One region of the Pseudoalteromonas sp. PA2MD11 genome, then DNA from elsewhere that is predicted to be linked to it. Evidence: predicted binding sites of a transcription regulator. Region 1 holds the regulator's gene; the other holds the start of a gene.
The links. The regulator sigma-54, encoded in region 1, starts transcription at its own class of promoters, with help from an activator protein. The targets are predictions, from matches to a motif close to GTTGGCACGNNNNTNGNNT.
Positions count from the first base shown of each region.

Region 2: the regulator sigma-54 is predicted to act here: its motif matches at 3,515-3,533, upstream of ISP07_RS18760 (DUF1328 domain-containing protein).

Region 1 is NZ_JADKNF010000012.1:49,329-57,646, forward strand. Features, by position in the region: gene ISP07_RS13595 (YgiQ family radical SAM protein) at 1-825, shown strand, start outside; gene mgtE (magnesium transporter) at 903-2,261, opposite strand; gene ISP07_RS13605 (HPr family phosphocarrier protein) at 2,473-2,745, opposite strand; gene rapZ (RNase adapter RapZ) at 2,759-3,604, opposite strand; gene ptsN (PTS IIA-like nitrogen regulatory protein PtsN) at 3,605-4,057, opposite strand; gene hpf (ribosome hibernation promoting factor) at 4,061-4,348, opposite strand; gene ISP07_RS13625 (RNA polymerase factor sigma-54) at 4,376-5,872, opposite strand; gene lptB (LPS export ABC transporter ATP-binding protein) at 5,979-6,704, opposite strand; gene lptA (lipopolysaccharide transport periplasmic protein LptA) at 6,701-7,222, opposite strand; gene lptC (LPS export ABC transporter periplasmic protein LptC) at 7,212-7,766, opposite strand; gene kdsC (3-deoxy-manno-octulosonate-8-phosphatase KdsC) at 7,763-8,314, opposite strand; gene ISP07_RS13650 (KpsF/GutQ family sugar-phosphate isomerase) at 8,318-8,318, opposite strand, start outside.
Region 2 is NZ_JADKNF010000022.1:19,255-27,572, forward strand. Features, by position in the region: gene ISP07_RS18745 (sodium ion-translocating decarboxylase subunit beta) at 1-998, opposite strand, end outside; gene oadA (sodium-extruding oxaloacetate decarboxylase subunit alpha) at 1,009-2,781, opposite strand; gene ISP07_RS18755 (OadG family protein) at 2,797-3,045, opposite strand; gene ISP07_RS18760 (DUF1328 domain-containing protein) at 3,580-3,753, shown strand; gene ISP07_RS18765 (hypothetical protein) at 3,806-3,997, shown strand; gene ISP07_RS18770 (hypothetical protein) at 4,474-5,397, opposite strand; gene ISP07_RS18775 (YcxB family protein) at 5,522-5,989, shown strand; gene csrA (carbon storage regulator CsrA) at 6,016-6,207, opposite strand; gene ISP07_RS18785 (aspartate kinase) at 6,301-7,518, opposite strand; gene alaS (alanine--tRNA ligase) at 7,525-8,318, opposite strand, start outside.

The DNA of each region.
Region 1 (8,318 bases):
GAGAGTACGTGCCGACGTTTATCATGTGTTTATCCTGATATCTGTAAGCACATGGACACGGATCACACCCCAACGATTGAGCTTTATAAAAAAGCTCGAGATGTAAAAGGTGTGAAGAAAATCTTGATCGCGTCTGGCGTACGTTATGACTTAGCCGTAGAAGACCCTCGCTACGTAAAAGAGTTGGTTACCCATCACGTAGGCGGGTACTTAAAAATTGCGCCTGAGCACACTGAAGATGGTCCATTATCTAAGATGATGAAGCCGGGCATGGGTGCTTACGATAAGTTTAAAGAGCTATTTGATAAATACTCAAAAGAAGCGGGTAAAAAGCAGTATTTGATCCCGTATTTTATTTCTGCTCACCCAGGAACGAAAGACGAAGACATGGTGAATATGGCGCTATGGTTGAAGGCTCATGACTTTAAGCTTGATCAAGTACAAAACTTTTATCCATCGCCGATGGCCAATGCAACCACAATTTATCACACTGAGATGAACTCTCTGCGCAATATTAAGAACAATACTGAGCAAGTGCCTGTTCCAAAAGGCGCACGCCAGCGTCGCTTACACAAAGCGATTTTACGATACCACGATCCTGCTGGTTGGCCGATGATCCGTGAAGCACTAAGAAAAATGGGCAAAGCGAATTTAATTGGTAAAGGGCCGAATTGTTTGGTACCTGAAGAAGGTCGAAACGAGAAAACTGCTAAAGGTAAGGGCGGTAAAGGCCGTGCAGCACTGACTCGTCATACCGGTTTTAGCCAGTTTAAAAAGGCCAATACTAAACCTAGAGTAGGTAAAAATAAGCAGCGTGCAAAGTAAAAGATATAAATACGGCTCTTAAAGGGCCGTTTTTAGTTATACCAATTCGCTTAATTAAGTATTATTGTGAATTGGTATCAGATTAATAGCCAGGTTGCGGTGCCTAAAAAGGCAAAGATACCGACAATGTCCGTCACTGTTGTCAGTACCACACTGCCGGCGAGGGCAGGGTCAATTTTCATTTTCTTAAGAATTAATGGAATGCTTGCACCTGCAATACCTGCGGCAACAAGGTTCATAAACATTGCAAAGGCCAGCACTGCGCCGAGCTTAAAGTCCCATTGCCATAGGGCAACCACTCCAGCAATTAATATCGACCAAATAATACCATTCAGTGCGCCAATCGCCAGCTCTTTGAGTAATAAGAAGCGTTGGTTGGTTTGGTTGATATGGCCAACCGCTATACCACGAATAACCAGGGTTAAGGTTTGGCTACCTGCAACGCCACCCATTGAAGGTACGATACCATTGAGTACCGCTAAAATAGGTAAGATTGCTAAGGTGTTTTCGAAAAAGCTTGCCACAATTGCTGCTAGCAATGCGGTTAATAAGTTAACCCCAAGCCAAATAGAGCGACGCTGCGAACTTTTTAGCACTGGCGCAAAGGTATCTTCTTCGTCGTCAAGACCAGCGAGGCTTAGCATGCTGTGCTCTGCATCTTCACGGATTACGTCAACGATATCATCGATGGTAATACGGCCAAGCAAGTGAGCGTTATCATCTACAACAGGAGCTGAAATCCAGTTGTGACGCTCAAATAGCTGCGCCACATCGCTTTCATCCATAGAGATTAGGATTGACTCACAGTCTTCATCCATTAAATCACGAACAACTTTATCAGAAGGACTTGTCAGTAGCGTGGTTAACGAAAGCGCCCCTAAAAAGCAGTTATGTTTATCAACTACATATAAATCATCGGTACCCTCTGGTAACTCACCTCGTAAGCGTAAATAGCGTAAAACTACATCTAGGGTAACATCTGGACGAATGGTTACCGTATCGCTGTTCATCAGGGCTCCGGCTGAGCGCTCTTGATAAGAAAGCGCTTGAGTTGCCCTTTCTCTATCTTGCGAGTCCATCGCGCTAACAACGTCTTGATATACGGTATCAGGAAGACTACGTAAAACCTCACCTAAGTCATCGTCGTCCATATCTTCTGTAGCAGCAGCAATGTGCTCAGGCTCCATCTGGGCAATAATGCCAAGACGTACATCTTCAGAGAGTTCCTCTAGAACATCACCACGGACATCTGGGTCAACCAGCTGCCAAAGCATACGACGAATTTTATGGGGAGAAGACTCAAGTAAAAGGGCTGTATCACAAGGTGCCGTTTTGGCTAACATGCCGCGCACTTGAACAAATTGACCACTATTGAGTGACTTGGTCACTTGTTTGAGTTGTTGTAGTGGGTAATCTTGTTCAAAGGCTTCTGGCATTGGCGTCCTTACAACTGAAAAAAGTTTAAATAGGCTATGCAAATACAGCATAGTTGCTTTGTAGTGTATTTGCAGAGATATCGTCGCACTGCGATAAATTTATTAAGAGTTTTGTAATTTAGAAAAGCGAGCGATATAAAAGTAGGATATTTAAAGGGAATTTTAAATATCCGAAGTAAGTTTACCGTAAACCTTGAAGTCTTAGCAAATGCTATTCTTGCTCGTGAAAGCGTTGCGCAATTAATTCGCCGATTGCCGTTAATGCAGCGTCAGCGTCAGGACCTTCGCATACAACACGAACCTCTTTTCCTTGACTACTTTCAAGGAGCATTAACGCTAACACGCTGTCGCCTTCAGCTTCTTTCTCATCTTGAAAAAGTGTAATTTTGGCATCAAATTGCAGTGCTAGTTGCGCTAAAACAGTCGCAGCGCGAGCATGTAAGCCAAGTTTGTTTTGAATTAAAAAGGTATCTTCAGCGTGCATTGTTGGTGCCTAGTTAGATATCTTGTTCGCGGTGGCGAATTTTTACATTAGCATGAGTTTTAGAAAAGCTTTCACCAATTGTTTGCGCTAAGTAAACAGAACGGTGTTGGCCTCCTGTACAACCAATTGCAATGGTTAGGTAACTGCGGTTGTTGCGCTCTAGATGTGGCAACCAAGTCTGTACAAAGGTTTGAATCTGCCAAGTGAACTTTTGCACTATGCTGTGGCTAGCTAAATAATCCCTGACAGGCTGATCGAGGCCGGTTAGTGGCTTTAAATCAGGCTCCCAGTGTGGGTTCGGTAAAAAGCGTGCATCAAAAACGTAGTCAGCTTCTTTTGGAATGCCATGCTTAAAACCAAACGACATAAACGTAATAATCAGTTTTTTATCTTTCTTACCTAAAATCTTTTCACGAATTGATTCTGCTAACTGATGAACACTCAAATCAGTGGTATCAATCATAAAGTCAGCGCGGGTGATCAGCACATCAAGCAGGATTTTTTCTTGTTTAATGGCAAGATCAAGCGGTAAAGAATCAATCGATAATGGATGCAAACGGCGAGTTTCAGAAAAACGCTTGATTAGGGTTTGATCATCACTATCTAGGTAGAATAGTGTTGGGTTAGCAAAACCTGGCAGGTACTCAAGAATATCATTAAACTCTTGCTGCTCTTTCGGTAAGTTACGTACGTCGATACTGACGGCAATTTTGTCATAATTATCAGAAACACTTCGCACGAGCGAAGGCAGTAGGTTGACAGGAATATTATCAACACAGTAGTAGCCTAAGTCTTCAAGAACTCGTAAAGCGACCGATTTGCCCGAGCCTGAGCGACCGCTGATAATTATTAATTCCATTTATGCCTCTGATGCAATTACTTGAAATAGTTGCTGATCGCTTGTAGCACTTCGCAACTGTTTACAAAAATCTTTATCTTTAAGTCTATCAGCAATTGTTGACAAGGTCTTCAAGTGCAACTGGCAATCGCCATCTGGTACGATGAGTGCCACAAAAATATCAACGGGACGATTGTCTATCGCATCAAAATTGATGGGAGATTCACTGACAATAATAAATGCATGAGGTTCATCAGCACCACTCATTCGACCGTGGGGAATAGCTATTCCTCGGCCGATACCTGTACTACCTAACTTTTCCCTGTTCAGAAAAGCATCTAGGATATCTTGTTGAGATAAATGAGGAAACTGCTGGTGAGCTAACTCGCTAATATACTCAAGAATTCTTTTTTTGCTATTAAAAAGGACCGCAGCTTTGCTGCAGTCCTGATTAGTAAGTGAACTAAGTTTCATAATTTAATGTCGAGCTAATTTCTCTTTATGCTTAATGACTTGGCGATCAAGTTTATCGATCAATGAGTCAATTGCTGCGTACATATCTTGATGTTCTGTAGAAGCGAACAACTCGCCTCCGTTTACATGTAAAGTTGCTTCTGCTTTTTGGCTTAATTTTTCTACATCTAAAATGACATGAACATTATTAATATGATCAAAATGCCTTTCTAGTTTTGCGAACTTAGTGTTTACATAGTCTCTTAATGAATCAGTGATTTCTACATGACGACCAGTTAAATTTAGTTGCATAAGCATTTTTCCTTCTATGTAAAACGTCTAAATCAGACTCTTACGCTGATTAGACGGAGGTATTGCTAGAGACTCACGATATTTTGCAATTGTACGTCTAGCTACTTTAATTCCTTGCTCAGCCAATATATCTGCAATTTTGCTATCACTCAATGGTTTAGCTGAGTTTTCTGCAGCGACTAACTTCTTGATTAAAGCGCGTATTGCTGTAGAAGAACACTCACCACCATTTTCGGTGCTGACATGGCTTGAGAAGAAATATTTCAACTCAAAAATACCCCGTGGGGTATGCATATATTTTTGCGTTGTTACCCGTGAAATCGTCGATTCATGCATTTCGACCATTTCAGCAACATCATTTAGCACCATCGGCTTCATTGCCTCAGGGCCATGCTCAAAGAAAGCTTGTTGTTGTTGAACGATACAGTTGGTCACTTTTAAAAGCGTATCGTTACGGCTTTCTAAGCTCTTAATAAACCACTTTGCTTCTTGTAAGTGAGAGCGAATAAATTGGCTGTCGCTACTTGATTTAACAGAGCGAGACATCGCCGCATATTGGCTGTTCACTCTAATCTTTGGCATACAATCTGGGTTTAACTCGACTACCCAGCGGCCTTTCACTTTTTTCACTGATACATCAGGTATAACGTACTCAGATTCTTCGCGTACTATGCTATCCGCAGGCTTAGGATTTAAGCTGTGAATGAGCGTCATCACTTCTTTAAGCTCGTTTTCTTTAAGCTTAGTCTTTTTCATTAAAGTGCGATAGTCGCGACTTGCTAATAATTCGATATGCTCAGATAAAACCATTTTAGTTTCAGCTAAATATGGCGTATTGGCATCGAATTGACGAAGTTGTATACACAGGCACTCTTGTAAACTTCGCGCGCCGATACCAACTGGATCGAATAACTGTATTCTTTTTAAGACAGCTTCAACTTCATCTAGTTCGATTTCTTCTTCATCATTATTTTGATTAAAGCTTTCGACAATATCTTCGCAGCTAACCGTTAAAATACCTGAGTCATCGATAGCTTCAACGATGGCAACGGCAATCGCTTCATCGGTAGGACTAAATGGTGTGAGCTGTAGTTGCCACATTAAATATTCTTGCAGTGTTTCTGTTGAAGCACCTTGGTAAATAGACTCGTCTTCAGGCATTGGCCCAGACGATGTTGATGGGGCGGCACTCATGTACTCATCCCACGTAATATCCATAGCTAAGTCATCGCTAACCGTATCCTTACTCAGAGCATCACTACTTTCTTGCTCGAATTCGCTAGGTGCTTCGTCGGCAGACGCGCTGACTTGTACATCGTCAGACTCCGCTTTTTGCTCATTCTTACCGATGCTTTCTTCGTTGTAATCCGCTTCTTCCACTTCAAGCAGAGGATTACTATCAAGCGCTTCTTGAATTTCTTGCTGGAGATCCAATGTACTGAGCTGCAACAAGCGAATGGCTTGTTGCAGTTGTGGAGTCATTGTAAGTTGCTGGCCCATGCGCAGCTGTAATGATTGCCTCATGTATCCCTAACAATCCTTTTTAAGTTATCGGTAACGGTGAAGACACTGTTATCGATTTATTGTCGTTGTATAAGTCTAGCAGATGCTCTAGTCGGTGGCGTAATGGTTACAGCCTAAATTGCTCGCCTAGATAAACATCACGTACAGTTTGGTCAGCTAATACGTGCTCAGGTGTCCCTGATGCAATTAGCTCCCCATGAGAAACAATGTAGGCTTTTTCACAAACATCAAGGGTTTCTCGAACATTATGGTCAGTAATAAGTACACCAATACCACGATTTTTTAGGTGCTCAATAATTTTCTTTATATCTAACACCGAAATAGGATCAACACCAGCAAAAGGCTCATCTAAAAGGATAAATTTAGGATTAGCGGCTAATGCACGTGCAATTTCAACGCGGCGTCGTTCACCACCTGACAGTGCCATACCTTGGCTATCGCGAATATGTTGAATGCTAAATTCATCTAATAAGTTGTTAAGCGTCTCTTCGCGCGTTGTTTTGTTAAGATCTTTGCGGGTCTCTAATATGGCCATCAAGTTTTGGTAAACTGTTAATTTTCGAAAAATAGACGACTCTTGTGGTAGATAACCAATACCTAAGCGCGCACGGCTGTGCATTGGCAAAAGCGTGATATCGTTATCATCAATGCTTATTTTTCCTTTGTCGCTTGGTACGAGGCCTACAATCATATAGAAGGTCGTTGTTTTACCTGCACCATTTGGCCCTAACAAGCCAACAATACTGCCCGCTTCAACTTCAAGACCGACATTTTTAACCACTTGGCGGCCTTTGTAGCTTTTAGCTAAAAGCTCTGCTTTTAATGTGCTCATGGTTGGCCTTTATCGTCTTTTTTATTTTCTACAGGCACTAAAATAGTGTGTACACGATCTGTTGAGTTTTCGTCTTTTTCTGCGCTGATCAGCTGTTGAGCCATATCGTAGGTAATGCTTTTTGCCGTTACTTTTTGACCCGCTTGAGTGACTTCAGCTTCGCCATTGAGTGTTAAGAAGCGTTTCGCAACATCATAACGAACTTCTTCGGCGCTGGCGCTCATCACGGTGCCATCAGCTTGCTTTTCTTCGAAGTAAGCTGGTTTGCCTGTAGCGATAATTAATTCGACTGTACCTTCGGTGTCACCGCCATGTGCCTCAAGTCGCTCAGCTGTAATGCGACGATCACCATGCACGATCTCTACGTTACCTTCGAATATGCCAACGCCATCTTTTAGTTTACCGACTTGGCGATCTGAGCTAATGCTAATTTGAGCGCCTGTTTGCTCGGCAGCTGCGCCCGAAAAGGCAATCAATAAGCTTGGGATCAGGAGTAATTTCTTCAGTTTATTGGTCATAGTATATGGTTCGTGTATGGTTAGTTAACTCAACAATTTCGGCTTTTAAATCGGCTTTTAAGCCTTTACCGGTAATTTTTAAATTCGGTCCTGTTAGTGTTACAGGTTGCTTTGAAAACATCGTCATTTTATCAATGTCGACATTAATATTTTCTGCTTTTATATCTTCGATCATACCGTTATGGGTTAAGTTTTTAGCAACTACATCCCCTTCAAAAATCAGCTGATCATTTTCGTATAAAGTAGCTTCTTTGGCTCTTACTTGCCAAACTTGCTGATCGCTATAAATAGTAAAAATAGGTTGTTCAAAAAAGGTAAACCCTAATTGTTGATACAACTCCATTTTTGCAGCTGCCACTTTATGACTAATTTTACCTTGCTCGTCATAAGCTGTTTGCTTTAGAGCAACGGCAGTGTAATCAGGCGTTGCGATGATCTCGTCTTCACTAGTTATTGTATCAGTTGACTGGTTAAAGTACGGGTACCATAACCACACCATGCAACAGACAAAAACAATACTCAGTAAAATACGGGCTATATTCATGCGCTGGTTCCATCGCTAGTTAACGGCTTGCCGTTTTCTAACATCAGTAAATCAGTTAATTCACGCACGGCTCCAAAGCCACCCGGTAATAATGTGGTGTAATGAGCCAGCTTCTTGATAAGCGGGTGTGCATCGTTTACTGCGACAGCAAAGCCAACTTTTTCCATAACTGGTAAGTCTGGACCATCATCACCAATATAGGCAATCTGTTCATCTGTCAGCCCCAGTTTATCCTTTAACTCTTGATAAGCAATCAGCTTATCTTCTTGTCCCTGATAAATGTGCTGAACTGTTAGGCTAGTCATTCGCTGCTGAACTATTTGTGAATGGCGGCCAGTAATCACTGCCACTTCAAAGCCACTATTAATGAGTGCTTTAATACCAAAACCATCTTTAGTATTGAATGCTTTAAGCTCTTCGCCATTATTACCCAAATAAATTCGACCATCAGAAAAAACACCATCAATATCACAGATTAATAGTTTTATTTTTTGAGCACGCTGACTCACATCAGGGCTCAGGGGCTGGTATAGTTCGGCGAATGTCATTGCT
Region 2 (8,318 bases), on a different contig from region 1:
GCTGCCATTGGTACCGCTGACACACCTGCTGCGCCTACTAATGGGTTGATTGGCGATTTAGAGATCTTATTCAGACCTTTTGCCATAAACACCCCTGACGCTGTACCAATTGCAAAGGCCAATGCACCTAACACCAAAATACCGATTGTTTCTACGGTTAAGAACTTATCTGCCGCAAGCTTTGAGCCTACCGCTAAGCCTAAGAAAATGGTGGTAATGTTGATGATTTCGTTTTGTGCACTATTGCTTAAACGATCAACCACGCCCGATTCACGCATCAAGTTACCTAGGCAGAACATACCTACCAGCGGTGTTGCCGCAGGTAAAAACAAGATAGTTAAACTAAGCACCATTAATGGAAAAACAATTTTCTCTTTTTTCGATACTGTACGAAGTTGCGGCATTTGAATTTCGCGCTCTTCTTGCGTTGTTAATGCACGCATAATTGGCGGCTGAATAATTGGCACTAGCGCCATATAAGAATAAGCCGCTACAGCAATCGCCCCCAGTAAATCAGGTGCTAGCTTAGATGCTAAGAAAATAGCTGTTGGACCATCTGCTCCACCAATAATGGCAATGGCCGATGCATCTTGAAGTGTAAACTCAAAACCAGGAATAAAGTTAAGTAGAATTGCACCAAATAAAGTAGCAAAAATACCAAACTGCGCAGCCGCGCCTAACAGCAACATACGCGGATTTGCTATCAAGGCACTAAAGTCTGTAAGCGCCCCCACGCCCATAAAGATCAAAAGTGGGAACACCCCAGAATCAATCCCGATATCGTACACGTAATAAAGCAAACCACCCGGTTCAGATAACCCGGCTACAGGAATATTAGTTAAAATAGCCCCAAAGCCGATAGGTAATAACAATAATGGCTCAAATTTACGGGCGATTGCGAGATATAATAACCCGCAACCTACCGCAATCATTATTAATGCAGGAAAGGTAAAATTAGCAATACCTGTCGCATGCCAGAGGTTTAAAACACCATCCATCCTCTGTCTCCTATGCTAGCGCGATTAGCGCATCGCCAGTGGCAACAGAGTCGCCCTCTGCTACTAATACTTCAGCTATTGTACCTGAGTGTGCGGCGCGAACTTCTGTTTCCATTTTCATTGCTTCCATTATGATAACCACATCACCTTCATTTACTGTTTGGCCAGCTTTTACTTTCACTTTGAAAATATTGCCTGCTAACGGCGCGTTTAAGGTTTCGCTAACAGACGCTGAGGCAGATTGAGGAATTAACTCACTGTCTTTTAGAGTTACTTCTTTTAGTTCACCACCTTGCGCTACAACGACATCGTAAACTTTACCGTCAACTTTAACGCTGTATTGCTCTGCTTTTGCAGGACTTGAAGCGGCTGGTTTACTTTCAGACTTAGCAACTTCACCCGTTGGAATTGCTTCAAACGCATCAGGGTTGTTACGGTTTTTAATAAACTTAAGGCCAATTTGAGGGAATAATGCGTAAGTAAGTACATCATCAATCACGTCATCAGCAAGCTCTAAACCTTGCTCTTTAGCTTCACTTAATAACTCTGCTTCAAGCTTCTCAAGTTCAGGCTCAAGCTTATCAGCAGGACGGCAAGTGATTGCTTCAGCGCCATCTAGTACACGTTCTTGCAGCTCTTTATTCATTGGCGCTGGTGTTGCACCATACTCGCCTTTAAGCACACCCGCAGTTTCTTTCGTGATGGTTTTATATCGCTCGCCAGTCAACACATTAAGTACCGCTTGAGTACCAACAATTTGCGAGGTTGGTGTAACGAGTGGAATGTAACCTAAGTCTTCGCGAACACGCGGGATCTCGAGTAATACTTGATCAAGTTTGTCAGCAGCACCTTGCTCTTTAAGCTGATTTTCCATATTAGTTAACATGCCGCCCGGCACTTGCGCTAATAAGATACGTCCATCAACGCCTTTAAGGCTGCCTTCAAATGCAGCATATTTCTTGCGTACGTCACGGAAGTAAGCAGCAATTTCTTCTAATTGGTTTAAATCAAGGCCTGTGTCTCGCTCAGTGCCTTCTACAATTGAAACGATGGTTTCTGTGGCGCTATGACCATAGGTCATACTCATTGACGAAATAGCCGTATCAAGCATATCGATACCTGCATCGATCGCTTTTTGGTAAGTTGCAGTGCTTAAACCTGTGGTTGCGTGGCATTGCATCGCAATAGGAATAGACACAGTTTCTTTTAAACCTTTGATCAACTGTTCACAATCATAAGGCTTTAATAAACCTGCCATATCTTTGATACAAATTGAATGACAACCAAGATCTTCTAGTTGTTTTGCAAGCTCAAGCCACATATCAAGCGTATGGACTGGGCTTACTGTGTACGAAATAGTACCTTGGGCATGAGCACCTACTTTAACAGCAGCTTTAATGGCAGTTTCAAGGTTACGCACATCGTTCATCGCATCGAAAATGCGGAAAACATCAACACCGTTTTTGTGGGCACGCTCAACAAACTTTTCGACTACATCATCAGCATAATGACGGTAGCCTAAAAGATTTTGTCCACGCAGTAGCATTTGCTGCTTAGTGTTTGGCATTGCCGCTTTTAGCTCGCGAATACGTTGCCAAGGATCTTCACCTAAATAACGGATACACGAGTCAAACGTCGCACCCCCCCATGATTCAATTGACCAATAACCCGCATTATCGAGTTTTTCTGCCATGGGTAGCATGTCGTCTAAGCGCATACGCGTTGCCAAAAGAGACTGGTGTGCGTCGCGCAATACTAGTTCGGTTAGTTTTAATTTAGCCATGTTTAAGCTGCCCCGTTATTTTTGTTTATTTCGAAATTGAGCAATTGCAGCGCTGATTGCTGCAATATGTGCCTGTGGCACACCCTGTTGAGGTTGAATTTTTGCTGTACGCGTAGGTTCTGCAGTTGCAGGATCATCAAATCGACCCACCAGCTTTGACATTAAAGTGACTGCTGAAATCAAAATAGTCAGAAAAACAAACACGCCTACCATGCCTGTCACCATCAAACTGGCCGCAGTGGTGAGTAATCCACCTATATCCATACGACTCCCCTCGCTTACTTAAAATAAAAAGTTATTTTTGTTAAATAATTATGCACCAATAATAACAAACGAAATTCATTTGTATAGCACCATTGTAAATTGGTAAAACCAATTAAATTTAAAATAACATGACGTACATATAATTAACACCCCACTATTTATGCATTTAAAGCCCCGCTATAGATGATATAAATAATCAATATAGCCAGTCGTTATATGCTGAACTATTAATTAATAGCAACAAAATGGCTAAAAACCACGCACAACAAGGTGTTAGAGCTATCCACTCAAAATAAAGTTAAATTGGTCTTACCAATAATAACGGCAATTCTCTTTTTCCTCATTCATCTCAATATGAAAAAATATCACTATGAATAAGTTACATGCTTACTCGTAAAAGTTACCAAATGATGAGCTATCTAAAGAACAACAAAAACACACAAGCCATTGAAATATATAAATTAAAACTTCTGGCATAGAACTCGCTTCAGTTACATCGAACTTAAGAAAATTTAAATAGCCAAGGAGACCACTATGTTACGCTGGACAATTACTTTTCTAGTTATCGCGTTAATCGCAGCAGTGTTAGGTTTTGGCGGTATCGCAGGAGCCGCTGCAGGCATCGCTAAGATTATCTTTTTTATATTTTTAGTATTACTTGTTATTTCGCTGGTATCAGGAGCACTTAGAGGCAGCGTCCCTAAGTAGTTAAAAGCAGATAACCACTTACTTTATTTTTAAATTTACAAGGAATTTCATTATGAAAAATTCAACTTTAAAAGCCGCAACTATCGCCCTATTTTCAGGTCTTTTCATCATGGGTTGTGAAGACAACTCTGCTGAAGACGCAGGTGAGCGTATTGACGAAGCAATTACTGATACACAAAATGCAGTTGAAGATGCATGTGAAGAAGTAAAAGAAGGTGTTAACGCAGAAGAAACTAACTGCTAATCACTCACCTTACTTAAGAAAAGCGGCCAAGTGCCGCTTTTTTGTTTTTTAAATGATGCATGAGATCTGAGATAATCGTAGGAATGGTTTTAACCGTGAACTTTTGGCTATAGCGTGAGTTTTTCGGCGTTAAAACGCCTCCTACAAGTCTTAACTTGGGTTTAAAGTCTGATGACTTTATAAACCACCGCGCGAAATAAATTTCACGCCTACGTGAGCCTCAAACTCGATAACTTGTTGGGTTCAGCTCCGCTCTAACCTACGTCACGTAGGTCGTCATTTATGGCGACACATGTTTTATCACTCATACTTGACGGGCTAAAGCCCGACCTACAGCCGCTTTAATTGAGAAAATCGCGCGAAATAAATTTCACGCCTACGTGAGCCTCAAACTCGCTAACTTGTTGGGTTTTAATCTGATAGCTGACGGCTGAAAGCTGATGGCTCTGAGTGCGTCTCCGTTCTACCCAACGTTATCACTCACAAACCTTAGTGAGGGGCTCGTTTGTCGTTACACTCGCTATATGCCACTGACCATCAATAAAAGTCACCTTAGCTACATCGCTAGCGGCAAAATCTCCGGGGACATTTAAACGCGTTAAGTTACTCGCTAACGGCTGCTGACAATATGGGCCGGTATCACCATGCATTACAAGTACAGGCTTATTGGTGTGCTTTGCGAAGTCGCTGATGGCATCTCGGTATAGTTTAAATGCATCACAATTAGAGCGCTGTGATTCACTACAGGCGGGTTTACTGCTTGGGTGGTAAATATCAGCCTGAAAGCCAAACACATAGGCCTTAGCATCTTGTTGAACAAGTGCTTGTTTTAACCAAATTAAGTTGTACTTATCACGTTTGTCAGCGGCATCAAGTGCTGCGTTTTTGTCACTTTTTAAAATTTGCGAGCGGCCATTAAAAGTGCCCGGTATATGCAAAGTACGAAACTCAATACCATCAAACTGCCAACGGGCATTCTCTAGCATTTCAGCTTGTGTGGCATAACCCTGTAATTGCTTCGCTTTTTGTGTATAAGCCTCGTCGAACATCAAGCCTTTAACAAAGCTTAGCCGTTCAAGTTCATCAAAACGCACCGATAGCTTTTCTCGGTCGCAATCGGTCCATTCATTATCACCGGGGGTATAAATAAAAGGCTGTTTGGTCGACGACGTCAATAACGCTTTATTTGTTTGCAAAAGCTTGTTCGTGCAAGCAAGCGCCCCGGATTTCATATCACCAAGATGTATTAAAAAGCCATGAGGTGTTGCTTCGATTGCCTTGGTAATTTTTCCGCCTTTGGCGAGATTAATTTCATCAATCGGGGTGTATGGCATATCGCCCATAACTAAAAAAGTATTTGTGGTCATTGCAAGTGCTAATGACATTGAACTAACAAACATACAACTTACACCTTTAAAATACACATACCTTAAGCTCTCACAATGACAACTAAATGAAAACCAACTACGGCAGATTTTTTCTATCAATGTTAAACTGCTGTCAGCAAATTAAGTGAGCCCACGAATGACATTAAGTACAACTTACACATTAGATAAACCGTATTATTACGAATGCTTTGATGAGTCTTTGCCTTATTCATCTCAAGCCAAGCCTAAATACCCGCTGTTGATATTGTTAATAACCTTAGGCTTATTGGCGTTTTATCAATTAGAGAATCATTACCTTGGTAGCTTTATGATTATGCTTGCCGTCGTTGAGTGCTTATCGTTTTATTACAAGCGCCCATGGTGGGTCGCAAGACAAATGATGAGCCGTGCATCAGGCAGCGAAGTGACTATCGTATTTGATGATGATGGGGTGAAAGCCGAAAACCCGCATAAAAGCTACCAATTAAGCTGGCAACAGATTAGTGAGATTATTGAAACTGAGCGAGGTTATATTTTAAAGGCACAGCGCGGTATGCAATATATTTCTAAACAAGCGCTAAATGATGAAATGACAGCCGAACTAAATAAAAGAGCCACTCAGTGAGTGGCTCTTAAAATATCTGTCGCTGATTAAACGTTGCCCGGATTTGGGTTAGATTTCTCTGCTTGAATTCGCATGTAGATTTCTTCACGATGTACAGATACATCTTTCGGTGCGTTTACACCAATGCGAACTTGATTTCCTTTAACACCAAGAACAGTAACTGTTACTTCGTCACCGATCATTAGGGTTTCACCTACTCTACGAGTTAGTATTAGCATTCTCTTGCTCCCATGTTCCAAAAAATTAAAAGATTCCGCGTCAAAAACATTCTAATGAAATCTAGACTTAAAAGTAAGTAAAAACTCTAGATCTTATTCATTTTCGGTTAAAAAAACTTTGTGTAGCGCACGTACAGCCAGTTCTAAATACTTTTCGTCAATTAAAACTGATATCTTTATTTCTGATGTCGATACAAGCATCACTTTGATGTTTTCATCGGCAAGGGCATTAAAAAATAAACTTGCCACACCAGAGTGAGATTTCATCCCTACACCTACTGCAGACACCTTGGCAACATTGCTGATCCCTTTAATAGATTCTGCGCTGATACCATCTTGGTTACTGGTCAAAATTTCAAGGGCTTGCTCAAAATCATTCGTGTGCACAGTAAAAGCATAGTCTATTTTTTCAAAGTTATGATTAACTTGGTTAATCATATCTATTTCGATGCCAAATTCTGCAAAAAGTTTCAAAATTTTTGCAAGGTTTTCCGTTCCTTGGTGTACGCCATTGACGTAAATCAAGCTTTCGTCACGATTAAAGGCGATACCCGACACAATGTTTGCTTGCACATCCGGCTCCTCAAAACTGATCAAGGTCCCTTGATCCGGGTTAAAACTCGATAACACTCTGAGCGGTATATTATATTTTCCTGCGGCTTCGACACTACGAATATGCAGTACCTTAGCCCCAAGACTAGCCATTTCGAGCATTTCTTCGAAGGTGACATGGCTCATACGTCGCGCATTAGGCTCAATACGTGGGTCGGTGGTGTATACCCCATCAACATCGGTGTAAATTTGACATTCATCGGCATTGATAGCGCCTGCAATCTCAACCGCAGAGGTATCAGTACCACCGCGACCAAGCGTGGTGATATTGCCTTCAATATCGCGGCCCTGAAAGCCCGCTATTATAGCAATCCGGTTATGTTCAAGTTCATGCTTTAGACGAGTCGCCGCAATCTCTTCAATCCGCGCTTTACCAAACATGTTATCGGTGCGAATGTTGACCTGATCAGCAAGTAAGCTTACCGCTGAGTGACCACGTTTAATAATAGCCATAGCGAGTAAAGAGACCGACACTTGCTCACCGGTGGTTAGCAATACATCAAGCTCACGAGCACTGGGTCGAGAATCGATTTGTTTAGCGAGTTCAATCAGACGGTTAGTTTCTCCCGACATCGCCGAGAGCACCACCACAACTTGATGGCCTTGTTGTTTGGTTTTTACAACAAGGTCGGCGACGGCCTCAATTCGCTCTATTGAGCCAACTGAGGTGCCACCGAATTTTTGGACGATAAGTGCCACTAGTGATTAAGAACGCTCAGTTAACCAAGCTGTTACACTTTCTAAGGCTGCAGCTAGGTTCTCTGGCTGAGTACCACCTGCTTGCGCCATATCAGGACGACCACCGCCCTTACCGCCTACTTGTGCAGCCATGTGATTTACAAGCTCACCGGCTTTCACTTTACCTGTTAGGTCTTTAGTTACACCGGCAATTAGGCTTACTTTGTCGCCATTAGCAACACCAAGGGCAATAACACCTGAGCCAATCTTCGTTTTCAGGTCATCAACCATGCCGCGTAGTGCTTTAGACTCAGTACCTGCAACATCAGCAACCAGTAGCTTAATACCGTTCACTTCAACAACAGAGTCAAGTAACGATGCACCTGCCGCACTTGCTAGCTTGTCGTTAAGCTGTGCAATTTGCTTCTCAAGGCCTTTTGATTTCTCAAGTAACGCAGTTACTTTTTCAAGTACTGTGCTGCTATCACCTTTAACTAGTGCTGCAACATCGTTTAGTTGTTGCTCTTGCTCACTTACATAAGCAACCGCTTCAGCACCTGTTACCGCTTCAATACGGCGGATACCGGCCGCGATACCGCTTTCTGATACGATTTTAAATAAACCGATATCACCTGCACGCTTAACGTGAGTACCACCACATAGCTCGATTGAGTAATCACCAATGGTTACTACGCGCACTTCGTCATCGTATTTTTCACCGAATAATGCCATCGCACCTTTTGCTTTAGCATCTTCGATAGCCATTAGCTCAGTTTCAAGCGCAAAGTTACGACGGATTTCATCGTTTACTGCGCGCTCGA